2 regions of the Rahnella sp. JUb53 genome follow, and region 2 is predicted to be linked to the other one. Evidence: predicted binding sites of a transcription regulator. Region 2 holds the regulator's gene; the other holds the start of a gene.
The links. The regulator sigma-54, encoded in region 2, starts transcription at its own class of promoters, with help from an activator protein. The targets are predictions, from matches to a motif close to GTTGGCACANNTTTCGCTNT.

Region 1: EC840_RS01845 (branched-chain amino acid ABC transporter substrate-binding protein) is a predicted target of sigma-54. The motif match lies at 7,034-7,053, and genes of this name have one in related genera.

Annotation. Positions count from the first base shown of each region.
Region 1 is NZ_SLYT01000001.1:369,607-385,998, reverse strand. Features, by position in the region: gene opgB (phosphatidylglycerol--membrane-oligosaccharide glycerophosphotransferase) at 1-1,426, opposite strand, end outside; gene EC840_RS01865 (ABC transporter ATP-binding protein) at 1,843-2,559, opposite strand; gene EC840_RS01860 (ATP-binding cassette domain-containing protein) at 2,556-3,449, opposite strand; gene livM (high-affinity branched-chain amino acid ABC transporter permease LivM) at 3,446-4,735, opposite strand; gene EC840_RS01850 (branched-chain amino acid ABC transporter permease LivH) at 4,746-5,660, opposite strand; gene EC840_RS01845 (branched-chain amino acid ABC transporter substrate-binding protein) at 5,741-6,865, opposite strand; gene EC840_RS01840 (YgdI/YgdR family lipoprotein) at 7,321-7,536, shown strand; gene EC840_RS01835 (methyl-accepting chemotaxis protein) at 7,663-9,492, opposite strand; gene hemB (porphobilinogen synthase) at 9,881-10,855, opposite strand; gene EC840_RS01825 (peptidase domain-containing ABC transporter) at 11,071-13,170, opposite strand; gene EC840_RS01820 (HlyD family secretion protein) at 13,157-14,443, opposite strand; gene EC840_RS01815 (chemotaxis protein) at 14,880-15,071, shown strand; gene EC840_RS01810 (YcjF family protein) at 15,190-16,257, opposite strand; gene EC840_RS01805 (YcjX family protein) at 16,254-16,392, opposite strand, start outside.
Region 2 is NZ_SLYT01000007.1:134,972-151,363, reverse strand. Features, by position in the region: gene mlaC (phospholipid-binding protein MlaC) at 1-349, opposite strand, end outside; gene mlaD (outer membrane lipid asymmetry maintenance protein MlaD) at 391-957, opposite strand; gene mlaE (lipid asymmetry maintenance ABC transporter permease subunit MlaE) at 961-1,758, opposite strand; gene mlaF (phospholipid ABC transporter ATP-binding protein MlaF) at 1,774-2,577, opposite strand; gene EC840_RS17205 (calcium/sodium antiporter) at 2,885-3,862, shown strand; gene kdsD (arabinose-5-phosphate isomerase KdsD) at 3,882-4,868, shown strand; gene kdsC (3-deoxy-manno-octulosonate-8-phosphatase KdsC) at 4,885-5,451, shown strand; gene lptC (LPS export ABC transporter periplasmic protein LptC) at 5,448-6,017, shown strand; gene lptA (lipopolysaccharide ABC transporter substrate-binding protein LptA) at 5,995-6,552, shown strand; gene lptB (LPS export ABC transporter ATP-binding protein) at 6,558-7,283, shown strand; gene rpoN (RNA polymerase factor sigma-54) at 7,386-8,819, shown strand; gene hpf (ribosome hibernation promoting factor) at 8,843-9,130, shown strand; gene ptsN (PTS IIA-like nitrogen regulatory protein PtsN) at 9,229-9,711, shown strand; gene rapZ (RNase adapter RapZ) at 9,779-10,633, shown strand; gene npr (PTS phosphocarrier protein NPr) at 10,630-10,902, shown strand; gene EC840_RS17150 (PRD domain-containing protein) at 10,928-12,847, opposite strand; gene EC840_RS17145 (lactonase family protein) at 12,936-14,135, opposite strand; gene EC840_RS17140 (KDGP aldolase family protein) at 14,256-14,996, opposite strand; gene EC840_RS17135 (DgaE family pyridoxal phosphate-dependent ammonia lyase) at 14,993-16,120, opposite strand; gene EC840_RS17130 (amidohydrolase/deacetylase family metallohydrolase) at 16,110-16,392, opposite strand, start outside.

The sequences.
Region 1 (16,392 bases), on a different contig from region 2:
TGTCATCAATGTTGAGGAACTGCGCGGTCATCGAAGTGGCCGAAATGCCGCTGCGCCCGAGGCCGATAAAGTTATCACCGCCCATGATATCAAGCACGGTAGCGCCGTTATCCAGCGTGCTGCGTTTCGCCGCATTCTGATCGGCAGCTGCCGGATGACGTCCGTCCATCACGAAGAACAGGTCTTTACGATTCTGTTTGGTGAGAATGTTATACGCCGTATTGTTCATCGCCAGATGATCGGAAGACACCACAATGATGGTGTTATCGTAATAACCAGATTTTTTAATTTTATCGATAAAGGCCGCAATCAGTTCCTGACTACAGGAAACCGCGCTCAGCGACTGGTTAGCCTTACCGTTCACTTTATATTCATTGCGGGTACAACCGCGCGAAATAAAGCCGTCCGGATGGTGGGTATCGACAGTCAGCGTAAACAGCGAGAAAGGCTTGCCTTCCTTGCTCAGCGTCACGAATTTTTTGTAAACCTCTTCCAGCAACGTATCGTCATACCAGCCCCAGTCATTTTTATAAGACGGGTCAGCGACGGTCGGACGCAATTCGTTGTAACCATAAAGATGGTCAAAGCCGTGAGATTTCAGGAAGGTGCCTTTACCGGCAAACGCCAGTTCTGCGCCCTGATAGAAATAGTTAGTGTATCCCGCGCCTTTCAGCACATCACCAATACAGACGTTTTCGGGGTAGAAGGTCGCCAGCGCGCTGGAGGCATTGCCATCGAAAGGCGCAAAAAGTGGGATACCACATTGTGAAGCGACCATGCCGGCGATGGTATAACCGGTACCCGGCACCTGTTTGGTATTCGTAAAATCAATACTTTGCGCTTTATGCTGGCTTAATTCAGTCGTCAGCCCCGGGAACACTTTGTCGTCAAAATAGGTCCGTTCGAGGCTTTCGCCATAGATATAAACCAGGTTTGGTTTTTTTGCGCCTTTAACGATTTTTTCCGGCACTTTGTAATAAGTATCGAAATCGGCGCCATGACCGGAGATCTGCGTTTTTACCAGGCGGGAGATATTCTGGAATGCCTGAGTTGAACCGACTGAGAACACGGCAAGCACTACGGCCAGCACGCTGTACATGACGCTGCTGTTTTTGGCACGGCGCTGTTTGAGTCCCCATGCCAGTAATGCGAAAACAGCAATCAGTCCGGTCAGTAAGCCAATGAATGGCAGGATATATTTATTCAGGCCTGCGCCCTTCAGGCTGCTGGTGACGGTATATAACACCGCATCCGTAATGCCTTCACCCGTGAAGTAATTACTGCCAATCAGAATGACATTCAGGATGACGTAAAGGCCGAGGAAAAACAGCACCAGCGAAAACCAGACGCGGCTGGCCGACGCCCTTGTGACGTAGAGGAAAATTGAGGAAAGAAATAAAATAAATGAAATTATCTCAGAAGCCATTTCAGCACCCTGTCTGATTAAAACAATAAACTCTGCGACCCTTCTCTGCCGCTTTACGGGCAGCGCCGACGGTTCAACTCATCGAGCGAATGACTGAGTTGTCATTCACTTCATCCCTGAGACAGGAAAATGTCATGCCAAAAACGGATAGCGCTATATAGCCTGTTGCCCTGAGAGGGTCAACGCCTTAACACTGCGTCAGGTCACTGATTTGTCCTAAAAAACTGACTTTTTACAAACTATTGACGACCGGCTGCGGATGATAACTCAGAAATTTAACGGCGCCGTCACTTTTCGGTAAGAATTGCATGATAGCCGATTAGTATGAGCGAAATGTGGAGGGAGATTGAAAATGCGAAAAATAGTTGGCGGGAAAGCCCGCGATACACGGTATTGCGGGCTTTGATAATGAAAAATCAGATTCCTCCCAGATAGGCTTTACGCACTTCCTGATTATGCAAAAGTTCATCCCCCGTACCGCTGAGGCGGATCTGCCCGTTAACCATGACGTATCCGCGATCAGACAGCTTCAGTGCATGATGCGCATTTTGCTCCACAAGAAAGATAGTCATCCCGCTTTGCGCCAGTTCGCGCAGGGTCTGAAAAATCTGTTTTACGATGATCGGCGCCAGCCCCAGACTGGGCTCGTCGAGCAACAGCAATTTGGGGCGGCTCATCAGCGCACGGGCAATCGCCAGCATTTGCTGTTCACCGCCGGACATGGTCATCGCCCGTTGCTTTCGCCGCTCTTTAAGACGCGGAAAGAGGTCAAACATGGTTTGCAGATCTTCCGCGGCATATTTGTTGCCGATGGGAATGGTGCCCATCAGCAGATTTTCCTCGACGCTCATGTCCGGAAAAACCCGCCGCCCTTCCGGCGACTGCGCAATACCCGCAGAGGCCACAAAGTGCGTCGATTTACGGCTGATATCTTCGCCACGAAATAAAATCTGTCCGCTCTGCACGCGCGGCTGGCCAAATATCGACATCAGCAAGGTGGATTTTCCGGCTCCGTTCGCGCCAATCAGCGCCACGGTTTCTCCCTGATTCACCTGCAGCGAAACCTGCTGCAACGCCTGAATCGCCCCGTAATACACATTCACATCGCGAAACTCCAGCATCGCGTCACTCATAAACTGACCTCGTCGTCTTCATCAGCACCGAGATAGGCGGCAATGACTTTCTCATCATTTTGAATGGCATGGGGCAAGCCTTCGGCAATTACATCGCCGTGATCGAGCACGATAATATGGTCGGATATTTCCATCACCATGCCCATATCGTGTTCAATCAGCAGGACGGTAATGTCGTGGTGATCGCGCAGAAAACGGATGATTTTACTCAGCGTTCGCGTCTCTACCGGATTAAGACCGGCAGCCGGTTCATCGAGGCAAATCATCTCCGGCGCGGTACACATCGCCCGCGCAATTTCCAGACGCCGTTGCTGACCGTAAGACATCTCGCCCGCCAGCCGGTTGGCGCAATCCACCAGTTCCACCACTTCCAGCCAGTAAAATGCCCGGTCCAGCGCCTGATTTTCCGCACGGCGATAAGCGGGAGTATTGAGCACACCGGCGATCAGATTGCGGTTGGTTTGCATGTGTTGCGCGACCAGCAAGTTTTCAATCACCGACATTTCACGAAACAACCGGATGTTCTGGAAAGTACGCGCCAGTCCGGCGCGGTTCACCAGATGTGTTCCGCCAAACATTTTGTAGAAAATTCGTTTTCCCAGCTGTGCCGGTTTTATCCAGTCATCCGGCTGGAATTTCTGACCGAGCACCTGAATGACGTTGGTAGTGCGGCGGCGGGTATTGAGCAGAATATTGCCGCCGGACGCTTTATAGAAACCGGTCAGGCAATTAAATACCGTGGTTTTCCCTGCGCCGTTCGGGCCGATCAGCGCGGTAATCGAGCCGCGTTTTACCGCCAGGTTCACATCGTTCAGCGCCTTAATCCCGCCAAAATGCATACGCAAATGTTCGACACTCAGAATATTGTTATCCGCTAACGCTTCGCTCATGGCGCGACTCCTTTACGCGCGGCAAACCCGCTGCGGCTGATGCGGATTAACCCGCGTGGTCGCCAGATCATCATCACCACCATTAACACCCCGAACAGCAGCACGCGGTATTCGGCAAAACTGCGCAGCAGTTCCGGCGCGACGGTCAGTACAAATGCCGCCAGCACCACGCCGATGGTCGAGCCCATCCCACCCAGCACCACAATGGCGAGGATCAGCGCAGATTCGAAGAAGGTGAAAGACGTCGGGTTGACAAATCCCTGATAGGTAGCGAAAAACACGCCCGCGATACCGGCAGTAGAAGCGCCAAGTGTAAACGCCGAAAGCTTAACCAGTACGTGATTAAGACCCATTGCGCGGCAGGCGATTTCATCTTCGCGCAATGCTTCCCACGCGCGGCCAATCGGCATGCGGGTCAGGCGGTGTTTGATAAACAGCACCAGCAACACCACCAGAACCAGCACCGCGTAGATGAAAATAAATTTCATATTCGGGTTGTAAGTCAGATGGAAAAACTCGTGGAACGGCACGCCGCCCTCTTTCGCCCGTCGGCCAAACTCCAGACCGAAAAACGTCGGAGGTGGCGCGGAAACGCCATTCGGGCCGCCGGTGAACGACAACCAGTTAGTCAGCACCAGCCGGATGATTTCGCCAAAGCCGAGCGTCACAATCGCCAGATAATCGCCATGCATACGCAGCACCGGAAAGCCCAGCAAAGCCCCGGCCAGTGCGGCCATCACGGCGGCCAGCGGCAGCATCGACCAGAATCCGAGGCCGAGATACTGATATCCCAGCGCCAGTCCGTAGGCGCCGATGGCGTAAAAGGCCACGTATCCCAGATCCAGTAGCCCGGCCAGACCAACCACGATATTCAGCCCGAGGCCAAGCAGCACGTAAATCAGCCCCAGAATAGCGACGGTCAGAATGTATTTGGTGGCAACAAACGGAAAGAAAATCGCCAGCACAATCAGCAGAGGCAATATCCAGCGCAGGTTGCTTTTGTGATCCGGCGGACGGACGTATACACCCGCGCTGTCGGATTCGAAGCGCGCACGCGTTTTCTGTCCGGCTGCGGTTTCCAGAAAAGCGCTAAGCAAAAAACGTCCGAGCATGACAGCGGCGATAATCCAGATCAGACGCTGGGAATGAAAGTTAAAGCTATAGCCGTCCAGCACCACGCCGACCACAGGTCCGAAAATAATCAACGCCACCAGTCCGGCGAAAATGGCATCCAGCAGGCAGCGTTTAAGCGAAAATCCGCCGCTCACAGCAGTTTGTGTCGTCATTTTATTTCCCTCACACTTTCGTCACGACCGGACGGCCCAGCAGGCCCTGAGGGCGGAAAATAAGGATCACCACCAGCAATCCAAAAGAGAACACGTCTTTGTAATCGGAATTCACCATGCCCGAGAACTGCGCTTCGGCGATACCCAGTATCAGGCCGCCGAGCATCGCGCCCGGTAACGATCCGATCCCGCCGAGTACCGCTGCGGTAAAGGCTTTGATGCCGATGATAAATCCGGCATAGAAATCAAAAGTGCCGTAGTTCATGGTGACCAGTACACCTGCCAGCCCCGCCATCGCCGCGCCGATCATAAAGACCAGCGAGATAATGCGATCGGTGTTGATGCCGAGAATTGAGGCCATTTTTCTGTCCTGCTGTACCGCGCGACACATACGACCGAGTTTGGTGTTGCTGATAATCCACGACAAAACCAACATGCCGACAAGGGACGCCACCAGAATGAACAGTTTGGTGTAGGTCATCTGGACAAAGCTGTCTCCGATATGAAAACGCAGCGCGCCATCAAACATCGTAGGAATGCCCTGCTGTCGCGGTCCCTGACTGATTTGTGCGTAGTTCTGCAAAATCAGCGACATGCCGATAGCAGAAATCAGCGGTGCAAGGCGCGTGGAATTTCGCAGAGGTTTGTAGGCAATGCGCTCAATCGCCCAGCCGTAAACGCCGGTCACCACGATGGTGAACACCAGTGTGCCGAGGATCAGCAGCGGAAAAGAGTGCAGCCCGAAGAAGGAAAGCAGCGCCAGCGCGATAGCGCAGAGGTAAGCCGAAATCATATACACTTCGCCGTGAGCAAAGTTGATCATGCCGATAATGCCGTAAACCATGGTGTAGCCGATGGCGATGAGACCGTAGACAGCACCGAGCGTAATGCCATTAAACAGTTGTTGCAGGAAGAATGAATCCATAAATACGCAGTCTCTTTTTGTGACCGCGCCTGGCTAAGGGCGCGGTCTGACACAGATTAGAACTGGCAAATCAAAATGAGTTATTCCTTAACTTCCTGATATTTGCCTTTGTCATCCCACTTATAAACCACGTAATCAGAGACTTTCAGGTCGCCTTTGCTGTCCCAGGCCTTTTTACCCATGACGGTATCGACACTGTTGGCTTTAAGCCACGCGCTGGCTTTGGCAGAATCGCTGCCGCCGGTGGCTTTGAAGGCGGCGGCAATGGCCTGCACGGACGCGTAGGAATAGAGGGTGTAACCTTCCGGCTCGAATTTATTAGCGCGGAATTTATCGATGACGGCTTTGCCGTCCGGGATCAGACGCGGGTCTTTGCCGAAGGTCATCAGAATGCCATTGGTGTATTGCGGACCGCCGGCAGCGGTGACCATTTCTTCGTTGACGATACAGTCACCGGAGAAGAACGTCGCCTGAACGCCCTGCTCACGCATCTGGCGAACTAACGGACCGGCTTCCGGATGGCAGCCGCCAAAGAACACCACATCTGGTTTCTGCGCACTGATTTTGGTAACCAGCGCATTAAAGTCTTTTTCGCCGCGCGACAGTCCTTCATACATCACTTCTTTCACGCCGCGTTTGTTAAGCGCTGCTTTGGTGGCATCTGCCAGCCCCTGTCCGTAGGTATCTTTGTCGTGAATGATGACCACTTTTTTGGCTTTCAGTTTGTCGATGATGTAATCGCTGGCCACCAGCCCCTGCTGGTCATCGCGCCCACACATACGGAACATATCGCTCATGCCGCGTTCAGTGATCTGCGGGTTAGTTGAGCCCGGCGTGATGGCGATAATCCCGGCGTCGTTATACACCTCAGACGCTGGCATGGTAGAGGATGAACAGAAATGTCCGACCACTGCCTGCACTTTATCCTGATCCACCAGCCGGTTAGCCACCGCGACGGCTTGTTTTGGCTCGCAGGCATCATCACCCTGAACCAGTTTGATTTTCTCGCCGTTGATCCCGCCTGCGGCATTAATGTCTTCGGCGGCCTGAGTCGCCCCATGCCAGTACTGATCACCATAAGTGGCATTCGGACCGGTGAACGGACCGGCAACCCCAATCACAATATCCGCACGCGCGGAGAAGGCCGTGACCAGACAACCAGCCAGTAAAAGAGAGAGAGGACTTTTCATAAATTTCATCGACATCATCATGATCCTTAGGACTGAGTTTATGCAAACGGGTTATGGGCAACGCATGCAGCAAAAACACCAACGCAAAGTCGTAATCTGAAAATCTGAAATTTAAAGCACAAGCCAATGGAGGGGAGATCCCGTTTGTCCACCGCTGGCGGACAACATCAAAGGTAAGAAACTTAAGCAAAATATCTGCCAGTGTTACCCGACGTCTGTGATTGTTACGGTTATGTGAGTATAGATAGCGCCTGTCAGGCGTTGCGGAGAACTCGCAGAAACAACGACGGGATCACATCGCACCGCACTGGTGCTGAAAAGAATAGGAAAATAACGATACCGGAACGCCCTGCACCAAAATGTAACGTTAAGTGCCCCACGGCTAATCCGTTGATATATTTTTTCTTTGCTTCTTTCGGCGGGTTGTTTTGTAATGCGGTCAGATGATTGCAACAGGAAACGACTGAACAATGAAGAAATTATCCTGCCTGACGGCGATTGTGCTGGCCATGGGATTATCAGGCTGTGCCAGTGATTATGTGATCAACACCAAAGCGGGCGACCAGTTTTTCGCCCACGGTGAACCCGACCGTGACCGCGATACCGGCATGACCAGCTACACCGACATGAACGGCGATTATCATCTGATGAACACCAATGATATCGCGGGCATTGTGAAGAAGTAGGCGTGACCGATGGGAATTACATTTTTTCGACAGCCCGACCGATGAATTACACGGCGGGCTGAATAAAACAGTCATGCTATAGGTACCTGAACGGCCCGTAATAACACGACTGTTTTGAGGATAAAATTACTCAGTAATAAAACGCGAAACAGACGACGCCAGATTTTGTGCCTGATCCCGCAGCGCATTAGCAGCAGCAGAAGACTCTTCCACCAGGGCCGCGTTTTGCTGAGTCACGCTGTCCATCTCCACTATGGCTTGCCCTACCTGAGATATTCCCCTGTTCTGTTCATCCGATGCCTGCGTAATTTCATTAAGTATTTCGGTAACGTTAGCCACTTTAGTCACAATGTCATGCATGGTGGTTCCCGCCTGTTCTACCAGCTCTGACCCTGCATTAATTCGCTCTACCGATTCACCAATTAAACCTTCTATCTCTTTTGCAGCCTGAGCACTACGTTGCGCCAGACTTCTCACTTCACTTGCCACCACAGCAAATCCCCGCCCCTGTTCTCCTGCACGCGCCGCTTCAACGGCCGCATTGAGAGCCAGAATATTGGTCTGAAAAGCGATGCTGTTAATTACCGTTGTAATGTCAGCAATTTTTGCTGAGCTCGCCGTGATTTCATTCATCGTTTTCACCACATGAGAGACCAGTTGCCCGCCTTTGTTCGCCGTTTCCGAAGTACTGCCCGCCAGTTGGCTGGTGTGATGAATATTGTCTACGTTCTGTTTAACCGTCGCCGTTAACTGCTCCATGCTGGCCGCCGTTTCTTCAAGCGCAGCCGCCTGTTCCTCAGTACGTGCGGATAAATCATTATTTCCTGCCGCAATTTCTGCGGAGGCATGGCTTACCTGCGTCACGCCGGCACGAATATCACCGATGATACGGCGAAGATCGGTGTTCATCTCATCTACTGCTTGCATCAGTTCGCCCAGTTCATCACGACGCGTGGTATTGAGATGAGCTCTTAAATCACCGCGCGCTATCTGTCGCGCAACCTCAAGCGTGTCAGCCAGAGGCTTCACAATCTGGCGGGAAATGATCAGCGCAATGCCAATACTTAACAAGACGGCGGCCCCCAAAAGTGAAGCCATCCATATCACTGCCTTTCTAATATCGTCATGAGCCGCACTCAGTTCCGATTCAAAGATATTGTCACTCAGGGTCGTCAGCTTGCCGCCTGCTTTTGCAAGCAGCTGAGTCGCTTCCTGCTCAGCAATATAGGAACGCAGGTAATCACTGGCACTCTCCTTTTTAGCCGAGACCGAGCGTTCAACGTCTTCAAGTGCGCTGACATCCGCCGGATTTAGCTGGGATTTGACGGCATTCATTTGCTGAATCGATTCAATCATAAAACCTGTTAAAGCGTTAAGTGACTCATCAGTATTCTCAAACTGGAGAAGTTTCACACGCGTCGCCACACCGTCGATGTGACGGACAATATCAGCTAATGCTGTCGCGGTGGCTGCGCGCGTCGGATCTTGTGCGTAGGACTGCGCCAAACTTTTGATTGTTGACTCTTCACGGGTCAGCACAAAACGACTGACAACAAGATCACGTTGCTGTGTCTCGCGGACAGTTTGAGCACGTTTATCGCGATACGTCTTCATGACTTCTGACATGTCATTAAGCATCTCCAGGTGCTTTGTATCCCATTGAAGCGACCTGAGACTTTCAATTTTCTTATCAACCTGCTGCAAGTTCATCTCATTCATGGCGATGTATTTTTCATCATGCGTTTTCACATATTCCAGTCTTTCAGCTTTTGCCATAGCAAACTGGTCAGTTATTACTTTCAGCTGGCTTATTTTGTCTGCCCGGATGGAAATATCATTCAGATTTTTAATACCGCATAAAGTAACTGCAATGCTTAGCAATAAGATAAGTCCGAAACCAAATGCTAATTTTTTCCCGACTTTTAGATTTTCAAAATATTTCATAAACATTTTCATGGCTCTCCATTATTTTTATAAAAACAGTTGTATGTGAAGCACATGGAGTATCGGCAGGCTATAAAAATTAATTAATGGAAAACTCATTTTCTTAAGTTACATAAGTCGGTAATTTAACAGCAATAAAACCTTATTCTTTGTATGAAAACTTAATTGCTTAAACTTTGCGTATTAATGGTGAAGTGATTCATTTTAAGAAAGTATTATTTTAATGTGCTGCTGTTATTAAATAATGAAGATGTGGTCTGCGCATATACCGCGCAACGTCAGGTTCAGCGGCGTGGGCATAAAAAAACCGGGCGAAGGCCCGGTTTCTTATGCTTTGAACACCGTTCTCAAACCCGAAAACATTCGAGTCGCAGCAAGGTGGTTTGAAGGATGAAGGGGATTACAGCCCGTTTTCAGCAATATCCATGGCGAAATAGGTCAGGATAATATCTGCACCCGCACGTTTGATCGCACCCAGGCTTTCACGCACCACGGCGCGCTCATCAATGGCACCGGCTTGTGCCGCGAACTTGATCATCGCGTATTCGCCGCTGACCTGATACGCCGCCAGTGGCAGACGGGAGGCTTCACGGATATCGCGGATCACATCCAGATACGCGCCAGCGGGTTTCACCATCAGCGCATCGGCGCCTTCGTGCTCATCCATCAGTGATTCGCGCACGGCTTCGCGGCGGTTCATCGGGTTCATCTGATATTGCTTACGGTTGCCTTTCAGCACGCTGCCGCCCGCTTCACGGAATGGCCCGTACATGGATGACGCAAACTTAGTGGAGTAGGCCATGATCGAGGTATCGATGAAACCGGCTTCGTCCAGCGCGCTGCGAATGGCCTGTACCTGACCGTCCTGTGCAGCGGATGGCGCAATGAAATCTGCACCTGCTGCGGCAGCAACTACGGCCTGTTTGCCGAGGTTAATCAGCGTCGCGTCGTTATCTACGCCATGGTCGTGCAGCACGCCGCAATGGCCATGCGAGGTGTATTCGCAGAAACAGGTGTCGGACATGACGATCATTTCAGGCACGGTGTCTTTACAGATACGTGCCATACGTGCGACCAGACCGTTTTCGTTCCAGGTGTCACTGCCGGTGGCATCCATATGATGCGAAATACCAAAAGTCATGACCGAGCGGATACCGGCGCGGGCGTAACGTTCGATTTCAAACGCCAGGCGGGATTCGGGAATGCGCAGCACGCCGGGCATAGCTTCGATCGGTACGTATTCAGAGGTCTCTTCTTCTACGAAAATCGGCAGTACCAGATCGTTGACGCTAAATTCAGTTTCCTGAAAAAGAGTGCGCAGGGATTCGGACTGTCTCAGGCGGCGAAGGCGTGAGCTCGGGAACTGATTCGACATGAAAACTCCTAAAAATTAGTCTGTTGCACTGAAATTTTTTAAGAAACAGGAGTGCAGACAGTTCAGACGGCAGGAGGCATGGCAGCGCCGTCAGACGATGGAGGCAGCATTTTATAATAACTTTTAAACAAATGATGAACTTTCCGTGAGGAGATGTAACAGAGGCCGCATTTTGGAAAGGCGATCCCGGAACAGGGATCGCCTGAAGGAAGGATTTAACCGAGCTTGATCTCGCGATCTGCTGAGGCAATCGTAGACGGACGGTGGGCGATAAATATCCGCGTTATATCCAGTTCGCTGATCGCCTGATTGATGCGCATTTCGTTGTCCAGATCCAGATGGCTGGTGGCCTCATCGAGGAACAGAATTGCCGGACGGCGGTACAGCGCACGCGCAATCAGCACCCGCTGTTTCTGCCCGCCGGACAAACTGCCGCCCAGTTCGCTGATCAGCGTTTCGTAACCCATCGGCATGCGTTCGATATCGTCGTGGATGTTACAACGGCGGGCGCAGTCGATAATCCGCGCTTCGTCTTTCTGCTCATCAAAGCTGGCAATGTTCTCGGCAATGGAACCGGCGAACAACGTATCATCCTGTAACACACAGGCAATGCAGCTGCGGTAATTGTTCAGCCCGGCGGTGGTGATATCCATGCCGTTGATCAGAATGCGGCCTTCAGTTGGCGTCAGCAGACCGGTCATGATTTTCATCAGCGTGGTTTTGCCCTGCCCCGACGGTCCGGTGATTGCCACACTTTCTCCCGCCGCGACCGAGAGATTCAGGCCGTTGATCAGCGGCGCGGAAAGGCTGTCGTACTGAAACACCAGATCCCGGACATCCAGCGACGCCGCTTCGCCCGCCCGCAGCAATTCACGCTCCGGCAGCGATTTTTCGGTGTCGGTCAGCGCGATATCCGCGATACGGTCGCGGTGCAGGGAAAGCATCCGCAGTTGCAACACCATATTCAGCAGATTGGCCGCACGTTCGGAAAACTGCCCGCGATAGGTATTGAACGCCACGAACATCCCGAGCGTCATATGGCCGTCGATGACCTGCGTCGCGCCGAGCCACAGCAGCGCCACCTGATCGAGTGTGGCAATCAGTGTGTTACCGCCGGTAAACATCATTTCAAACTTGGTTTTACGCACTGTCGCATTGGCGTTATCAATGTTCAGATTCAGCCAAAAATTGGCGCGTGCTTTCGATAAACCGAGTGCTTTCAGCGTGCTGATGCCGTACAGCGTTTCCATAAAGTGCGAACCGGCACGGGCACCTTTGACGATTTGTTCCTCCGAAACCTGACGATAGGCGTTGTATGTGGTCAGACGGAACACCACGTAGATCGCTGTAAAGCCAAGGATCACCCAAATCAGCCAGCCGCCGTACAGCACCATCATCACGATCAATCCGACCGACATAATACCGTCGATAATACTGTTCACCACATTGGTGGTCAGCGTCGTACGCAGTGTGTCGAGCGAGGTAAAACGCGACTGGATATCACCCAGTTTGCGCTTCTCAAAGTAATCGAGCGGCAGCTTCATAAGATGATCAAACAGCCGCGCTTTCCACTGCACGTCAATCAGCGTACTCATCACCAGCGATGTCCAGGCGCGCAGCATACTGACGCCGGTGCGGAAAATGATGAAGAACAGCAAACCGAGGCAAATCAGGGTCAGCAAATCGGGGTCTTTCGCCGGGATCACGTGGTCCATTACCAGCTGCATTCCGACCGGCAGCAGCAGATTCACCGATTCAATCATCAGCGACAGGCAGAAGATTTTGGTCAGCGCCGGGATCAGTCCGCTGACGTTTCCCATCATCTTGCGCAAATTGAGCCGCACGCGCGGCTTTTCGGAGGTAAAACCATTGTCCGGCCACAGCTCGAGCGCCACGCCGGTGAAATGCTCGGAGACTTCGCGCATGCCCAGCGAGCGACGCCCGAAGGCCGGATCGTGAATAATCACTTTGCCCTGCTTAACGCCGACCAGTACCACGAAATGGTTGAGATCCCAGTGCAAAATGCAGGGTGTTTTCAGCGCGTTCAGCTCATCAATATCCAGCTTCAGGGCGCGGGATTTCATCTCATTCGCTGCGGCGATATCCATCAGCGTGCGCAGCGTCGCACCGCGCGAGGAAATGCCGTAATGCTGGCGCAGACTCTGCAAATCGACATGTTTACCGTGATAGCCAAAGACCATCGCCAGACTGGCCAGCCCGCATTCGGCGGCTTCGGTTTGAATAATCTGCGGCACCCGGTGGCGCCAGCTAAAGTGCAGGCGGTCAGCCAGCTCCCGTACGTTATCGAGATTCATTAATTGGCCCCACCACGCTTTTCTTCATGCTGTAATACGGAGACAACATCCACTGATACAGCGGCCTTTTCTCCAGGAATAATGTTGATTCGGCTTTCATACCGCTGGATAAATTCAGCGTCTCGCCGTGCCAGTCCATCGCTTTTTTATCCAGTGAAACAATCACTTTGTAATACGGCCCGCTGACCGTGCCGTTGGCCGTTCGCGGTGCGCTGGCGTAGGAATTCAGCTCCTGTTCAGAAACAGGCGCAGAGGAAATCGATTCCACCTTGCCGGGGAACTGGCCATACTTTTCAAACGGATAGGCTTCGTAACGGATATTAATGTGTTCACCAGCTTTTACGTAAGGCACGCTTTCATTAGGCAGCCAGGCAACAAGGAAGAACGGGGAATTACTGGCAGGCACCAGTTGCGCGAGGCTGTCTCCGGCGTTGACCATCTGTCCGGGCGTGACGCTCAGCGAGGAGATTTTGCCGGAGGTCGGCGCGGTGATCAGCAAGGAACCTTTGGCATCGGCCTGAGCCAGCTGACGCTCGAGGTCGTTACGCTGGTAGCCGTACTGCGAAATCTGATTATCAAACTCGGCGGCGCGGGTCACCAGTTCGCTGCGCAGATTGGTGATTTGTAACGCTTCCTGAATCGCCTGAGTGTTCAGACTCTGAAACGACGTCTGCTGCTGATAAAACAGGTAACGCTGATTGTTCAGCTGGTCGGTATTGATGAGACCTTTCTTCTGATAAGCGCCGTAGTTCTGCATGCTTTTCTTCATGGCATCCAGCCCTTCCTGAGCGGAAGCCACCATGCTTTGCGAAACCTGATGCGCTTTCTCATATTGCTCTAACTGCTGTTGCAGGTTTTGCAGCGTCTCCTGCTTATTGTGCTCAAGCTGAGCAACGATCGAATCAATTTGCTCTCGTTGTTTTTTGATGGCGGCAAGCGTGGTAGTGCTGACGTTACCCGCCTGCGTCACGCGGCTGACGTCAATTTCATACAGCGGCTGCCCTTTTTTGACCGGTTTGCCGGTATCGACATACAGTTTGGTGATCACGCCCTGTTCCGGGCTGAACAAATTAATACTGTGTGGCTGGGTGATAATTTCACCGCTGACATTAATACGCCGGGTGTAATTGGTGAAGATTAGGAATATCAGTAAAGAAATAATAAAAACAGCGGTCAGTGACGTCACAATCCATATGGGCCAGCCGGCGAGTAATAACGCCTTACCCGTCCAGTGGTTTTGCTGATGTTCATTGACCTCTTTACGAAAGAGCATATTTTTTGTTCCGGAAAAACTGGCTGTAAAAACAGAATCTTTGAAAGATAGCAGCCATAAAATCTCCTGCCACCGCGATTACTCTGAAACATCGCAGGCAGGTATTTCCGCATAGCAACTGTTACTCCGTCATATTAATTTACCTTTTGACGCAGATCTGACGCATAAATAATCCTCCGCCTGAGTAAGCGATTATTTTTTATACGTGAAATTAATAAACCAGATTTTATTAACTCTTAATTTAATTTAAAAACAATGGGTTATACATAAAATTTCACATAGGAGATTATTCCTAGTCAAATTCCGCCGCCAGTGCTCTAGGCTTAATCCCCGTGAAGACATTGCGTAGAAATTATCTCCATAGCATTACTCAATGTTTTCATCGCCCCCGGTTTTTTAGGGGACTTGCTTTAACAGATTAAAAGGAAGGCCTAAGATGAAACAATTAACAGAACATGATATTAAAATGGTTAATGGTGCGGGTTGGTCGGAAGATGTAAATAAAGTTGCCGATCGCCTATCAAACTTTGGTCAGGACGCGGTAAGTGACACCAGTAATGCGGTGAACAAAGCGTATTCACAAATTTCCGATGGTCTTGCTAAAGCACAGAACTATCTGACAACCTAGTTTTTAGTCTTTAAAGGTTAATCAGAGTAATACAAGCCCCGCTGACGCGGGGCTTTTTTTATCATTGGATGTATCAGTCGAAAATTTACAACCGAGGAAAACTTTTAGCAGGGAGAAATCAAATACCCGCTTTCGTTTTATCGCTCTTCACCATGCTGTTTTTCAACTTGCCGATAAGCTCGCGGCGAAAATCACCCAGTTTTGGCTTATCGCCATCCAGCCATGGTAATGGACGGCAGAGTTCCATGGTTTTGATACCCAGACGGGCAGTCAGCAATCCGGCACCAATACCTTGTGCCGCACGGGCGGAAAGACGCGCCGCCAGATCCTGCGACATCCAGTCCATCCCGACTTCGCGTACCAGCTCAGACGCGCCGGCGAATGCCATATTCAGCAGCACCAGGCGGAACAAACGGATGCGGCTGTAATAACCCAGTTCAATGCCGTAAAGCACGGCGATGCGGTTGACCAGACGCAGGTTGCGCCAGGCGATAAAGGCCATATCCACCAGCGCCAGCGGGCTGACGGCGATCATCAGCGCCGATTCTGCTGCCGAATGGCTGATTTCACGCCGTGCCTGTGCGTCGAGCACCGGCTGAACTAACCGCGCGTAAAGCTCGACCACTTCACGGTCATTCTGCGTTTCGTGCAATGACGCCTTCCAGCGTTGTAACGCCGGATGGCTGTTATCCAGTCCGGCTTGCGCTGCCAGTTTTTCGCAAAATGCGCGCCCCTGCCCTAAACCATGACTGTGCATTAATTCACGTGCCTCATCACGCTCATCGGCGCGCTGACGCAGGCGGTACAAGCGCCGCCATTCGGTAGCCACCGAACCGATACCGGCGAGGATAATCAGCCCGCCCGCTGTGCAGGCACCCAGCGCCACCCAGTCTTGCTGGATCCACGCCTCGTGAACCCATTGCACGCCCTGCGCGACCACGCTGATCCCCAGCACCGCCACGCCTAACCGAACAATTTTACCCCACAAACTGCGGCGCGGTTTCAGCGCACGGTTAAGCACTGCTTCGGCTTCGCCTTCTTCTTGCTGTTCGTCGGTTTCAGCGGTGACCGGAATAAAGCGTTCTGAAATCTGTTCGTCAAACGCCAGCGCCGGTTTGATCACCGGATCGGCCGGGGCTTTTAATTCCGTTTCAAAATCGATACGCGGTCTTATAGGTTCGCTCATCGCATTTTATCTCCCAGTAAAAACTCCATCACCGCGTCCAGACGGATGTGCGGCAACGGCGTATCCACGCTCATTTCACGCGGACGAAACTCATCAAAATGGAATCCCTGTTTTTGCCAGAACGCATGTCCCGGC
Region 2 (16,392 bases):
AGTTCTGGCCGTTGTACATCGCCAGCGCCTGGCCATATGCCTGTTGCAGATAGTCAGAGAACGCGGCGAAATACGCCTCACGTTGTGCAGGGGTCGCCTGTTGATAGTAACGACCTAACACCAGCGCACCGGCGTATTTGATCTGCACGTACGGCAGCAGTTCTTCACGCACGATCTGGCGCAGGTAGTTAGGATCCTGCTTGATTTTCGGCTGTTCGGTTTTGAGGCGGGTGAAGGTTTTGTTCGCCGCTTCATTCATCACGCTGTAAGGGTTGGTTTTATCAACCGCGGCATTGGCCAGCGGAGCCATAACCACCAGCAGTGCGGCGATCACTAAACGTTTAAACATAATCATTTCCTCTTTGATGGAGAATCCGTAGTAGCAAGTTCTTAATGAGCAGCCGGTTGTGGAGCCGTGTTAGCGTCTGGCGCAGGGGCAGAATCGCCCGCGGGTGCTGCGGTCGCAGACCCTGCATCCGGATCCGCTTTCCCGTCGCCGCTCTTATAAAGGAACTGGCCAATCAGGTCTTCGAGAACCAGCGCCGATTTGGTGTCCTGAATGACGCCACCGTTTTTAAGGATAGTCGTTCCCATGTCAGGGTCTTCAAAACCAATGTTCAGCGCCAGGAATTGCTCTCCCAGTAAACCCGAGGTGCGGATAGCCAGCGTACTGGTACTCGGGATCTGGTTGTACTTCTGGTCAATGTCCATTTCTACGCGTGGAGAATAGTTTTTATCAAGCGTAATGCTGCTGACGCGACCAATCACCACACCGCCGACTTTGACCGGAGAACCGCTTTTCAGGCCGCCGATATTGTCGAAGTCCGCAGAAATGCGGTAAGTCGGGTCAGAGCCGATAGAACGGATGTCGGCCACTTTCAGACACAGGAATAACACCGCAATCAGTGCGATGATCAAAAATGCGCCTACCCAGATTTCACTCTTTTTCGTTTGCATGGTTTAATTTCCAAACATCAGTGCTGTCAGCACAAAATCCAATCCCAGCACCGCCAGTGACGAATGCACTACAGTACGTGTCGTTGCCCGGCTGATCCCTTCGGACGTCGGTATCGCATCATAGCCATTGAACAACGCAATCCAGGTCACGGTGATAGCGAAAACAAGGCTTTTAATCAGGCAGTTAAGCAGGTCAGTCCGCCAGTCTACGGAAGTTTGCATCGCTGACCAGAAGAATCCGCTATCGATGCCTTTCCAGTCCACGCCGACCAGCGAGCCGCCCCAGATCCCGACTGCGACAAAAATCGCCGTCAGCAGAGGCATGGAAATCAGGCCAGCCCAGAAACGCGGTGCCACAACGCGGCGCAGCGGATCGATAGCCATCATTTCCAGACTGGAAATCTGCTCGGTAGCTTTCATCAGACCCAGCTCAGCGGTCAGCGCAGAACCCGCACGACCGGCGAACAGGAGCGCCGTCACCACAGGACCCAGCTCACGCAGCAGGGAAAGCGCCACCATCATGCCGAGGCTGGCCTCAGCGCTGTAGGTGGTTAAAATCAGGTATCCCTGCAAGCCCAGTACCATGCCGATAAACAGGCCGGAAACCAGGATGATCAGCAGGGAAAGCACGCCAACGCTGTAGAGCTGTTTGATCAGCAGCGGCCATTGTTTGGCAAATTGCGGCTTACCGACCAACGCCCGAAAGAGCATCAGACCGGCACGGCCAAAAGACGCACAGGTGTTTATTCCGCGGCGCCCGACAGAGGCTAAGGCCCTATTTATTTTCAAAACAAGGTACATTTATCAGGAACTCCATTATCCGAGCAGCTCGGTTTTGTAATCACCGGCAGGAAAACGGAAAGGCACCGGTCCGTCGGCAATACCGTCGAGGAACTGGCGAACTCGCGGATCAGGGTTATTTTGCAATTCCTCTGGTGTACCTTCAGCAATGACATGCTGTGCCGCCACAATATATGCATAATCCGCAATACTGAGTACTTCAGGTACGTCATGAGAGACGACGATACAGGTCACGCCCAGCGCATGGTTAAGTTCATCGATAAGCTTCACCAGCACGCCCATCGTGATCGGATCCTGACCCACAAAAGGCTCATCAAACATGATGAGTTCCGGATCAAGCGCAATCGCACGCGCCAGCGCCACACGACGCGCCATCCCGCCAGACAACTCAGCAGGCATCAGGTCACCGGCACCGCGTAACCCTACCGCTTCGAGTTTCATGGTCACGGTGCTGCGCAGCAGTTCTTCCGGTAATTTACTGTGCTCACGCAACGGGAATGCCACATTCTCGAACACCGTCAGGTCAGTAAACAATGCACCGGATTGAAACAACATGCTCATTTTCTTGCGGGATTCGTACAGCTTACGGCGTGACAACGTCGGAATGTTGTCTCCGTCGAACCAGATTTCCCCACTACTTGGCGCAAGTTGCCCGCCGATCAGGCGCAGCAAGGTGGTTTTACCGATCCCCGAAGGCCCCATAATGGCGGTGACTTTGCCGCGTGGCACGGTCATATTGATCTCTTCGAAAATGGGACGATCGCCGCGCACGAAGCTCATGCCCTTGATCTCTACCAGATTCGATTCGCTTTGACTCATTCAGTTTATCCCTTCGGAATACTTTCGCTAAGAATACGTCTGACCCAGATGGGGTGTCGTATAACTTTGGTATTTTTACAAAAACTTACCCCGGTTTCGTTACCAAAGTTGCCATCGTTTTACTTTTCCGCCACAGACGGTCAAAATCGATGAATTATCATTTTAAATTAAAAGCCCTCATCGTCTAACATACAGGAACCTGCAGGCCTTGTTTTCAGAGAAAATGTTGCCTTAGCTCATGTTGACGAAGGAATCGCCTGCCTGCAAAGGCAACGAACCTCGCATTATACCCAATAAAGGATGTTTCATGCTTCTCGCTATCGTACTGATGATTGTCGGCTTGTTACTGTTAGTTTACGCCGCCGATCGTCTGGTGTACGGAGCCGCAGTGTTGGCACGCTCAATAGGCATACCTCCGCTGGTGATTGGCATGACCGTCGTCGGCGTCGGAATATCTCTCCCGGAACTGGTGGTTTCTACCACAGCCGCCATCAATGATCAGATGGATTTGGCCGTCGGAAACGCAATTGGTTCGAATATCATTAATATTCTTCTGATTTTGGGCGGTGCAGCCCTGATTCATCCACTTTCCGTTCGTTCTGATATATTACGCCGCGAACTCCCTTTATTGTTACTGGTCACAGCACTCTGTGGTTTTGTGCTAAGTGACGGAGAACTCAGCCGGTTTGACGGCGTTTTGCTGCTGGCCAGTGCTGCCGTGTTTATGATGCTGGTGATAAAAATCGCCCGCGCGGCCGAAAAAGAAGGGCTGGATACGCTGACATACGAGCAGATGTCCGAACTTCCTCAGGACAGCAGCAACACCGTGGCATTTCTGTGGCTGGCACTGGGCTTTATCATCATGCCGCTGGCGTCGGGCATGATTGTCGACAACAGTACAGTGATTGCCCGTTACTTTGGCGTCAGCGAACTGGTGATTGGCCTGACCGTCATCGCCATCGGCACCAGCCTGCCGGAACTCGCGACGTTTATCGCAGGTGCCATTAAGGGCGAAGATGATATCGCACTGGGCAATATCATTGGTGCGAATATTTTTAATACCTGTCTGGTGCTGGGATTACCTGCGCTGGTTGCGCCAGGCTCGTTCAACCCGGACGCGTTTCATCGCGATTACTGGGTCATGCTGGCGGTCAGTATCGTGCTTTCCGGGCTGTGTCTGATGCGTAAACATCGTATCGGCCATCTCGCCGGCGCACTGTTACTGTGTGGATTTATCGCCTATATGGCGGTTCTGTTCCTGTTGCCGGACAGCATTGCCTTCTGAACTTTGTCAGGAACTGACTATGGCTAACGTTAACTTCGCCTCCGACTTTGATTTTCAGGCCGTCGGGCGTGATGTGCTGAAAACAGAACGTGAAGGACTTGAGCAGTTAGATCAATACATTAACGGCGATTTTACCCGTGCATGCGAAAAAATCTTCGCCTGCAACGGCAAAGTCGTCGTGATGGGCATGGGCAAATCCGGCCACATTGGTCGCAAGATGGCCGCGACCTTTGCCAGCACTGGCACACCGGCTTTCTTTGTCCATCCGGGCGAAGCCAGCCACGGTGATCTGGGCATGGTATCGAAACAGGACGTTGTGATCCTGATTTCCAATTCCGGTGAGGCGCATGAAATTCTCGGGCTGATCCCGGTACTCAAGCGTCTGGACATCACGCTTATTTGCATGACGTCTAATCCGGAAAGCACCATGGGCAAAGCGGCCGATGTGCATCTTTGCGTGAAAGTCCCCAAAGAAGCCTGCCCGCTCGGTCTGGCACCGACCAGCAGCACCACGGCGGTACTGGTCATGGGCGATGCACTGGCGGTGGCTCTGCTGGAAGCCCGCGGTTTCACACCCGAAGATTTCGCCCTTTCCCATCCGGGCGGAGCACTGGGTCGCAAGCTCTTACTGCGCGTGAGCGATATCATGCACACCGGTGATGAAATTCCGCATGTCAGCCGCGACGCGTCTTTGCGTGACGCCTTGCTGGAAATCACCCGCAAGAATCTCGGCATGACGGTTATCTGCAACGACCTGATGCGGATCGAAGGTATCTTTACCGATGGTGATTTACGCCGCATCTTCGATATGGGCGTTAACATCAACGAAGCCTCGATTGCCGATGTCATGACGACCGGGGGCATCCGCGTCCGCCCTTCTCTTCTGGCGGTGGATGCGCTGAATTTAATGCAGGAAAAAAACATAACCTGCGTGATGGTTGCTGATGGTGACCAGTTGCTGGGTGTGTTACATATGCACGACATGCTGCGCGCTGGCGTAGTTTAATTGAGGAATCCCCTGAATGAGTAATAGCGCAGCCCTGGTGGAAACTTGCTACGGTCCGGTCAGCACGCAAGTGCTGGAACGGGCGAAAGCTATCCGCCTGCTGATTTGCGATGTAGATGGCGTGATGTCTGATGGCCTGATCTACATGGGAAATCAGGGAGAAGAGCTGAAAAGTTTTAACGTTCGCGACGGTTACGGTATCCGCTGCCTGCTGACTTCTGACATTGAGGTTGCGATTATTACAGGCCGCAATGCGAAATTACTGGAAGATCGCGCTGAAACCCTCGGTATACGCCACTTGTATCAGGGACAATCGGATAAGCTTTTGGCCTTCCGCGAACTGTTAGATACACTGTCTTTGCGGGCCGAAGAAGTGGCCTACATCGGTGATGACCTGATCGACTGGCCGGTTATGGCTGAAGTTGGTCTTTCCGTGGCCGTTCAGGACGCGCATCCCATCTTGTTGCCGAAAGCGCATTATGTCACCCGAATTGCCGGCGGACGTGGTGCAGTACGCGAATTGTGCGATTTGATTTTACTGGCACAGGGTAAGCTGGAGGACGCCAAAGGGCTGTCGATATGAGTAAAACAAGACTTTGGATTATTCTGGCGCTGACAGCCATCGTTCTGGTGCTGATCGGCTGGTCAATGTCTGACAACAGCGATGACGTCCAGCCGGCGGTCAACGATCAGGATCCGACCTACCAGAGCTCCCACACCGTCACGATGGTGTACGATCCGCTGGGTAGCCTGACGTATAAACTGGTTTCAGATCAGGTGAAATATTACACCACTGATCAGGTGACATGGTTTACCAATCCGGTAGCGACCATGTACGACAAGAACAAAGTCCCGACGTGGGTGCTGCATTCTGACAAGGCCAAGCTGACTCAGGATAAAATGCTCTATCTTTACGGGCATGTGCAGGCAGACAGCCTGACACCTGAGACTTCTCAGTTGCAAAGAATCAAAACGGACAATGCACGGGTTAACCTGACGACACAGGACGTTGCCTCAGATGATGAAGTAACGCTTTATGGCACAGGTTTTACATCTAACGGCATGAAAATGCGTGGTAATCTGCGTGATAAAACAGCAGAGCTGATCGAAAAGGTAACGACCTCTTATGAAATTCAAAGCAAAAAATAAAATCCGTAATCTCCTGATCGTCAGCTCATTGTTAGCCGTCAGCGTTCCGGCATTCGCCCTGAAAGATGACACGACCAAACCGATTACCATTGATTCGGCTAATCAGGCGCTGGACGTGAACACCAATACCGCGACCTTTACCGGTAATGTGGTGGTAAACCAGGGCACGATCCAGGTTAAAGCGGACAAAGTTGTCGTCATCCGCCCGCAAGGCGTTTCCGGCAAAGAAGTGGTTGAAGGTTACGGTAACCCGGTGACCTTCTATCAGATGCAGGACAACGGCAAGCCGGTAAAAGGCCATGCGCAGAAAGTCCGCTATGAAGTGGAAAACGATCTGGTGACCCTGACCGGTAACGCTTACCTTGAACAGCTCGACAGCAACGTGAAAGGCGACCGTATTACGTATCTGGTGCAGAAACAGCAAATGGAAGCCTTCAGTGATAAAGGCAACCGTGTGACGACCGTTCTGGTTCCTTCGCAGCTGCAACAGAAAACACCTGCAGCGGCGGGCCAGCCGACCAAAAAGAGTAACTGATTTTTATGGCTAAATTAATCGCAGAGAATCTGGCAAAAGCCTACAAAGGCCGCAAGGTCGTTGAAGATGTCAGCCTGATGGTCAACTCCGGCGAAATCGTCGGGTTATTAGGGCCAAACGGTGCCGGTAAAACCACGACCTTCTACATGGTCGTCGGCATTGTGCAGCGTGATGCAGGCCGTATTATCGTTGATGACGAAGACATCAGCTTGTTGCCATTGCATACCCGCGCCCGTCGCGGTATTGGCTATCTTCCTCAGGAAGCGTCCATTTTCCGCCGCCTCAGCGTGTTTGATAACCTGATGGCCGTGTTGCAGATCCGCGACGATCTGAACAAAGAACAGCGTAACGATCGCGCCAATGAACTGATGGAAGAGTTCCATATTTCTCATTTGCGCGATAACCTCGGTCAGTCACTGTCCGGTGGTGAACGCCGTCGTGTTGAAATCGCCCGCGCGCTGGCGGCGAACCCTAAATTCATTCTGCTGGATGAACCGTTCGCCGGTGTTGACCCGATTTCAGTTATCGACATCAAAAAAATCATTGAGCATTTGCGTGACAGTGGCCTCGGCGTACTGATCACCGACCATAACGTTCGCGAAACGCTCGACGTGTGTGAACGCGCTTACATCGTCAGTCAGGGCAAGTTAATCGCCCACGGCACGCCAGCCGATATTCTTGCTGATGAACAAGTTAAACGCGTTTATCTTGGTGAAGAATTCCGTCTGTGATCTGTGCCGCCGGAACCGTGCCTGTTTCACTTTAAAATGAAACAGGCCGTCTCTGACAGAAGTGTTGCCGTTTTCACTCATCAACGGAAATAAAGCCAAGATATGAAGCAAGGTTTGCAACTCAGATTCAGCCAACAACTGGCAATGACTCCACAGTTACAACAGGCCATCCGCCTGTTGCAATTGTCCACGCTTGAGCTCCAACAGGAGATCCAACTTGCGCTGGAGAGCAACCCTCTGCTGGAACAAACCGACCTTCATGAAGAAATCGACTCGGTAGAAGCCACCGACAGCGAAGGGTTAGATACCCGCGAAGCACTCGAGCAAAAAGACATGCCCGAAGAGCTGCCGCTGGATGCGACCTGGGATGAAATCTATACCGCGGGCACGCCTTCCGGCACCGGTAATGATTACAGCGACGACGAGCTGCCGATTTATCAGGGTGAAACCACCCAGACCCTTCAGGATTACCTGATGTGGCAGGTCGAGCTGACGCCGTTCTCAGATACTGATGCGGCGATTGCGACATCCATTGTCGATGCGGTCGATGACACCGGTTACCTCACCGTTTCTCTTGACGACATTCTGGAAAGCATCGGGGATGAAAACGTCACGATGGACGAAGTGGAAGCCGTGCTCAAACGCGTACAGCGTTTTGACCCGGTCGGCGTGGCCGCGCGCGACCTGCGCGACTGCCTGCTGATCCAGCTTTCCCAGTATGTGACCGACACGCCTTTCATCACCGAAGCCCGTCTTATCATCAGCGAACATCTGGATTTGCTGGCGAACCATGATTTCCGCGCACTTATGCGATCAACCCGGTTAAAAGAAGATACACTGAAAGGAGCGATGCTCCTGATCCAGTCTCTTGATCCGCGTCCGGGCCAGTCGATCAATACCGGCGAATCTGAATACGTGATCCCGGATGTGCTGGTGCGCAAAGTGTCAGGAGTCTGGACGGTTGAACTCAATTCGGACAGCATTCCGCGTCTGAAGATTAACCAGCAGTACGCCGCGATGGGGAATTCCGCACGCAGCGACAGCGACGGGCAGTTTATCCGCAGCAACCTGCAGGAAGCCAAATGGTTAATCAAAAGCCTGGAAAGCCGTAACGACACGCTGTTGAAAGTCACGCGCTGTATCGTTGAGCAGCAGCAGGCGTTCTTTGAACTGGGTGAAGAATTTATGAAACCTATGGTGCTGGCTGATATCGCCAGCGCCGTAGAAATGCACGAATCGACGATTTCACGCGTCACGACGCAGAAGTTTCTGCACAGCCCGCGTGGCATTTTCGAACTGAAGTATTTCTTTTCCAGCCATGTCAGTACAGACAGCGGCGGCGAGGCATCGTCAACCGCCATCCGGGCGCTGGTGAAGAAATTAATCGCAGCGGAGAATCCTGTAAAACCGCTCAGTGACAGTAAGTTAGCGACCCTGCTTTCCGATCAGGGAATTATGGTTGCACGACGAACCGTCGCCAAATACCGAGAGTCTTTGTCCATCCCGCCCTCAAACCAACGTAAACAGTTAGTTTGACCTCAACAGAGAAGGAAGACATTATGCAGCTCAACATTACCGGACATCACATTGAGATCACGGATCCCCTGAGAGAGTTCATCACGTCGAAGCTGGCCAAGCTAGAGCAGTATTTCGACAGGATTAATCAGGTGTATGTGGTGTTGAGCGTGGAAAAGGTGCAAAAAGTTGCCGAAGCGACTTTGCATGTGAATGGAGGCGAGTTACATGCCACCTCGGAACATCAGGATATGTACGCAGCGATTGACGGACTGGTTGATAAACTGGCCCGCCAGCTGAATAAACATAAAGACAAACTGAAACAGCACTGACATTCATGTAGCCAACCCTGTGCTACAAACCTTCGGGCATCGGCTTGTGACCTTCGGGAAACGAGCCGATATAGCTTTAAGGGTGAAACAGCGCAAAAGTGAAAGATGACATGATCAACGATATAGCAATGCAATTAACGTCGGTGCTTAATGCCGAATGCACCAAAAGCGGCGTTCATTGCGCCAGCAAAAAACGCGCACTGGAAATCATCAGCGAACTGGCCGCCAGACAACTTAATTTGTCGCCACAGGTGATTTTCGACGCTATTTTGACCCGTGAACGTATGGGCAGCACCGGGATCGGTGCCGGGATCGCCATCCCGCACGGTAAGCTGGAAGAAGATACGTTACGTGCCGTCGGCGTGTTCATTCAGCTGGAACAACCGATCGCTTTTGATGCCATCGATAATCAGCCGGTAGACTTACTTTTTGCCTTGCTGGTACCGGCAGATCAATGTAAAACCCATTTACATACATTATCTTTGGTGGCTAAGAAATTAGCTGATAAAACAGTGTGTCGCCGCCTTCGTGGTGCGCAGAGCGATGAAGAACTGTTCCAGATAATGACTGAAAACGAATAAATTGCTGATTCCCGGTACGGTGCCGGGAAAATGAATTCTGAACACTGAATGCCAGGGGAGTGACACCATGGTGCTGATGATTGTCAGCGGCCGTTCCGGTTCCGGGAAATCGGTTGCCCTACGGGCATTGGAAGACATGGGTTTTTACTGTGTGGATAACCTGCCGGTGGTTTTATTGCCGCAGCTTGCCCAGACCCTCGTTGAACGTAATACGTCAGCGGCCGTCAGCATCGACGTGCGTAACATGCCGGAAACCCCGGAAGTTTATGAGTACGCGATGTCACAACTGCCGGAGAGCTTCTCACCGCAGCTGTTGTTCCTTGATGCCGACCGCAACACGCTGATCCGCCGCTACAGCGACACCCGTCGTCTGCACCCGCTTTCCAGCAAAAATCTCTCCCTCGAAAGTGCCATTGATGAAGAAGCCGATCTGCTCGAGCCTCTGCGTTCTTCCGCTGATCTCATCATCGACACGTCCGAAATGTCCGTTCACGAACTGGCAGAAATGCTGCGTACCCGCCTGCTGGGTAAACGCGAACGTGAGCTGACGATGGTCTTCGAATCCTTTGGTTTCAAACACGGCATTCCGATTGATGCGGATTACGTGTTCGATGTACGCTTCCTGCCGAACCCGCACTGGGATCCGAAACTGCGTCCGATGACCGGCCTAGACAAACCGGTGGCGGCGTTCCTCGACCGTCATACCGAAGTGCACAACTTTATCTACCAGACCCGCAGCTACCTTGAACAATGGCTGCCGATGCTGGAAACCAACAACCGCAGCTATCTGACCGTCGCCATTGGTTGTACCGGCGGTAAACACCGTTCGGTGTATATCGCAGAGCAACTGGCCGACTATTTCCGTTCCCGCGGGAAGAACGTGCAATCCCGCCATCGCACGCTGGAAAAACGTAAATCATGACGGTAAAACAAACGGTAGAAATCAAAAACCGGTTAGGGATGCATGCCCGTCCGGCGATGAAGTTGTTTGAACTGGTGCAGAGCTTTGAATCAGAAGTGATGCTGCGCAACGGCACAGGCATTGAAGCGGAAGCCAGCAGCGTGATCGCGCTGCTGATGCTCGATTCCCCGAAAGGTCAGAAAATCGAAATCGAAGCCACCGGTCCAGATGAAGAACAGGCACTGACGGCAGTGGTAAATCTGATCAATTCAGGTTTTGACGAAGACTAATAATTAAAGCACTATTTGAGCCGTATTAAATGCGGCTTAAACAATCTATTGCAATGGCCTTGAAGCTTTCAAAATTCTCACTGCTCAGCAAACGGCTCATTGAGCGTTCCCGCACAAACGTCACGAACAAATCGTAAATCGCCATCGCTTCTTCGTAATCCGCCTTGCTGATCGCCAGCAGAAAAATCACGTGCGCGGTTTCCCCTTCTCCCCAGGCAATGCCCTGCGGCGAAAGCAACGTAATCACCACGGTTTTCTTCGCCAGCAGTCCCAGCGAGTGCGGCAGCGCAATCCCTTCGCCCAGCATGGTCGAGACAATCTCTTCACGCTCGACCACTGACGGGTAAAACGCCTGATCGACATATCCTTCTTCTTCCAGCTGTGAACACACATGACGGAACAACTCCGCCTGCGTCATCGGTTCGTTGACGATCATGAAGTGCTTTTCGTCGAAGAATTTTTCCAGCATATAAGGCCGTGTGCGGTCGACCAGCACCAGCTTGCCGAGCTGTTCCATCTGGTATTCGGTCGGAAACGGCGACAACACCACCACCGGCTTATTCTTCTCGGTAATGCGGGCGTTGGAAATAATAAAATCTTCGTCGATATGCTCCAGCTGCTCGTAATCACGCAGCGAAACCACCTGTTTCATCACCAGTTGCGGATACTTACGGTTAATCTGCGCCTGGATCATGCGGATGGTTGAATTGCCGGTGTCGCACACCAGCATCACCTGCGGATGCCGCTGGTAGCCGATATTGTAATGCCGCTCCAGCCCGACGCCGATATGCAGCACCAGAAAACCAATCTCGTTTTCACTCAGCGTATACGGCGTGTATTTTCCCCAGCTGGAGACCGCCGCCAGCGTGACGTCATAGGCCATCGGATAATGCTGTTTGATATTGTTCAGCAGCGGGTTCGGGATATTTATCTGATATTTCACCCGGGTAATCATGGTCTTAATGTGCGTCAGTAGGTCAGCACGCAGTTGCTTATCGCCCTGCAAATCATAGTTATAGTGCGAATTGATATACGACAGAATGTAATCGACCAGCGCTTCGTCATCGTCGGCGTTAATGTCGGTCGGCAGGATTTTCTGCACGCGGCGTGCGGCGATATTCACCCGCAGATAAGCTTCCTCAGAGGCAGGAATTTCCTTGCCGACGAGATTTCTGAGCTCAGCTGCCAGTCGTACGGAAACCTGCTTCACCGCCGGGTCACCGTCTTCCGCATCAAAATCGGTCAGCGGGTAACCGCCGGTAATGCGCTTAATCGCCACCGCGCAGTACAAGATCAGATACTGCTCGCCCTCATCGGTCAGTTGAACAGAAGACTGCGTCAGCACCTGATGCATAAAGCGTGTCAGCGGGACCAGCGCTTCCGGCTCCAGACTTTCCGCCTTCAGCAGCGGATTCGCCTGTTCCTCGGCATCCAGCTGGAACAGCAGATCGGTCAGACAGGCGCGGATCGCCAGTTCTGCACCGAACAGTTTCATGCCGTAGCGCGGCTTGGTTTCGATATTCAGGTGATAGCGAGCCAGATGCTCCCTCACCTCAGCCATATCATTTTGCAGGGTTCCCCGGCTGACAAACCATTCATCGGCCAGATCTTCCAGCTTCAATGAAAAAGCTGAGGTCAAAAAGCGGATCAGCAACGTTTTCACCCGCTCAGCGGCAGTGCGCGGCGTCGGATTCGGTTTGCGTTGCGTCGATTGCTGTAACGTTGAGAAAAGCGTCTGATCGTCAATCCGCAGCTGATACCCGCTGCCACGGCTGTGAACAAAGGTCGCGCCAAAATCGGCGATGATTTCATTCAGCGCAGTAATATCGGCACGCACCGTGCGCGTCGACACAGACAGTCGTTTTGCCAGCTCATCCTGAGGAAGGGTTTCGGTTTGCAGCGCATCAAACAGTTGCGCCAGACGTTGATTGGGAAATCTCACCATTGTTCTTCCATATTATTGCGGATACGCCCTCTGCGCAGTCACCGGGAAAGTTTCCACGCAGAAGGTTTAGTTCAGACGCAGTACGTTATCAGGGCAAGATCACCATCTGTGACGGACTGCCCACAGCCACATAATTATCAACGAATGACAGTTTGCCGTTTTCGCCAGAAACCTTGAATCTGGTGATGTTATCGCTTCGTTGATTCATTGCGTAAATATATTTGCCGTCCGGTGACAACGTCAGCGTTCGTGGATAATCGCCACGCGTCCAGGTTTCATCACTCCAGGTCATTGCGCCTTCGCCGGTCACGTTAATCTGCGCGATGCTGTTATGCAGGCGGTTCGCCACGTACAGATGCCTGCCGTCTTTGCTCAGCACAATCCCTGCCGCAAAGTTGGTGCCTTTGAAACCGGCCGGCAGCGATGACAGGCTGTGCAACTCCGTCAGCGTGCCTTTGGTGGTATCAAAGCGATAACTGGTCAGGGTCGAGGCTTCCTCGTTGATCAGGAAAACCACTTTGCCGTTCGGATGGAACACAAAATGGCGCGGTCCTGCACCTTCTGAAGAGGCCTTGATGAACGGCGGATCGTTGGCTTCCAGCACGCCGGTTTCGCTGTTGAGCTTCCACTGATAGATCCGGTCAAGCCCGAGATCGGTGGAGAACACAAATTTGCCGGAAGGATCGGTGGCGATCATGTGCGCGTGCGGCCCGTTATGGTCGCTGATGGCAAAACTACCCTCCGCCGCCGCTGCCGGTTTGCCTGCCCCCGCCGGACCGGAATCCTGCTGGCTGTTGCTTGCTTCGCTCAGTTTTCCACTGGCATCCACCGGGAACACTGCCACCACGCCGCTGATGTAGTTCGCCACCAGCAGATGGTCACCTTTTGGCGTCAGCGACAAATACACCGGCCCTGCACCCTGCGAATCCACCTGGTTAATCAGCGTCAGGCTGCCGTCTTCCGGTGCAATGCGGTAGGCCGCCACAGCGCCATGTTTGCCGCCGTTGTAATTATCAATTTCACTGCCGATAAACAGCGTTTTGCCGTCGTGGCTGAGCACCATCTGCGCCTGATTCGGCAGCTGGCTGGCGAGCGTTTTATCACTCAGCGCGCCGGTTTTCGGATCGAATTTAAAGCGGTAAACACCTTCCCCGTTCGGGTTGTAAGTGCCGACGTAAGCAAAATGCGGAGTCATCGAAGTCATTGTTTTTTCTGCTGCATAGAGCGGCATGGCAGACACTGCCAGCATCGCGGAGGTTAAACCTGAAATCAGAAACCAGTTTCTCATACATTTCCTCAGAATTTGGGATATCAGACAAACGAGAGAACCCTGCACCCGCTCAGTCGCTGAGAGATGCAGGGTGTTTAACCGCGCAGACGGCTTACCGCGCAGGAAAGGACAGAACCCTCAGCCCAGCAGCTTTTTGACGCTGGCCAGCAGGGTTTTCACATCTTCAGGACGGGTGTTACCCGATGCGCTGTCGATGATTGAGCTGTAAATATGCGGGATGATTTTGGTCACGCCCGCCGACAGCGCGATTTTCATAATCGGCTCGAAGTTTTCTAAATCGATGCCGCCGGTCGGTTCCAGCCAGAAATCCTGTTCCGCACAGGCACGGGCCACGGCAGCGAATTCATCGCGGGTTTTCAGGCCGCCCATCGGGAAATATTTCACCGAGCTGCCGCCCATATCTTTCAGCAGTGCAATGGCGGTTTCCACCGGCACAATGGCGTCCGCAGAAGCAGAACTCAGTGGTCCGGTATTGATCTTCACAAAGCCGGGTTTACCGGTCGGTGAAATCAGACCGTTGACCACGCTGTCGTTTTGCCCAAGCATTCCACGGCTGGTACCGACGCCGGTAAAGACCTGATTGACGTGCTGCGGCTGAACCTGCGCAGAAATCTGGCTGACCATCAGCGACTGACGTGGATCGCCCGCGCCCAGACCGACGGACAACGCGTTTTCAATCAGAGCGGCATACTCTTTCATGTCCGCCACTGCGCTCGCGACATCCGGATAATTTTTGGAAAGCACGCCGACCAGCACATGACCTTCTGCCGCTTCGTAGATGTCACGGGCATTGTCTTTCGAGCCCGCCAGCACATTCAGGCACACGCGGTCACGGTAGAAATTTGGGGTCAGCTTCATGCTTTCTCTCCGCTAAAAAGTTGTTTAAAACGTTGTGCGACAACGGCGAGTTGCGGTGGCGTCACGCTGCGCACATCGACTTCAATCTTGCCTTCGTTGGCGCGGTAGCCACGGAAATAAATCGCGATATCGCCGTTTTTCATGGCGTCCACAATGTCTTTGGTTTTCCAGCCCAGCACCGCTTCATCGAAAGTGATTTCCGTGCGGGCGATATCACGTCCGGCGCTGTCCCAGACTACGCGACCAGTAACGCCGTTGATTTCATTCAGGCTGGCGATAAATGGCGTCATCTTGTCGACCATTTCCTGCCCGGTGGTTTTCGGCAGCGTGATGTAGCTTTCGATCGCCTGCGTCAGGCCAAGAATGCCTTCTTTGCCGACTTTCATCGCACGGCCAATCCCGCCCGATTGCAGTTTTACCCATTCGACGTACTGTTTTTTGCCGAGTACCAGACCGCTGGTTGGCCCTTCAATGGCTTTCGCGCCGCTGTAAATCACCAGATCTGCGCCCATCTCGTAGTAGCAGGTCAGGTCTTCTTCTGCGGCCGCATCGACGATCAGCGGCAGATTATGCGCACGCGCCACTTCAGCAGCTTCCGCTACCGACAGAATGCTTTTCTGCACTGAGTGGTGCGATTTGATGTACATGATGGCGGCGGTACGCGGCGTGATGCAGGCAGCAAGCTGCGCGGCAGAACATTCATTGGCGTAACCGGCTTCCACCACTTTGCCGCCGCCCATGGTGACCATCGTGCCCACCGGCGCACCGTAATTCACGTTATGGCCTTTTGGCAGCACGATATCGTGCGGGATTTCCAGCGGTGCGGCGTGCAGGTTTTCCAGCAGCCACGCATCATCTTTGACGATCACCGCCGCTACGGACTGCGCGATCCCGGCGGAAGCACAGGACACCACCACGGCGTTTTCTACGTTCAGCAGTTTCGCAATGTAAGCGCCGGTTTTATTCACCAGATCTTTCATCTCGAAGTAATGATTCAGACCGGTATTCACTACTGCGGCGACTTCCTCGCGCGGCGTGGAAACGCCCAGCGCCGTCATACGACCAGATGCGTTAATAACCTGTTTTAAATCATATTTTTCATATAAAGATTGTTCAGAAGACATGAGCAGATTTCCCTTCTTCAGTTAACAGGGGGACGCCCGCGACCACAGCGGCCAGAGGCACCAGCAAACTTTCGCCCTTCACGGACTGTCCTTCGGAATCGACAAACACCTGTGGCGCAAAACGCTGCTCGAACAGGGTCAGGTCGGCATCAGCGCCGGCTTCCAGGCGGCCTTTAGCCGGCAGGCGCAGCGCGTCAGCGGCGCGTGAGGTGACGCAGTCAATCACCTGCGTCAGGGTCATACCGACGCTAAAGAACTTCGACATGACGGTC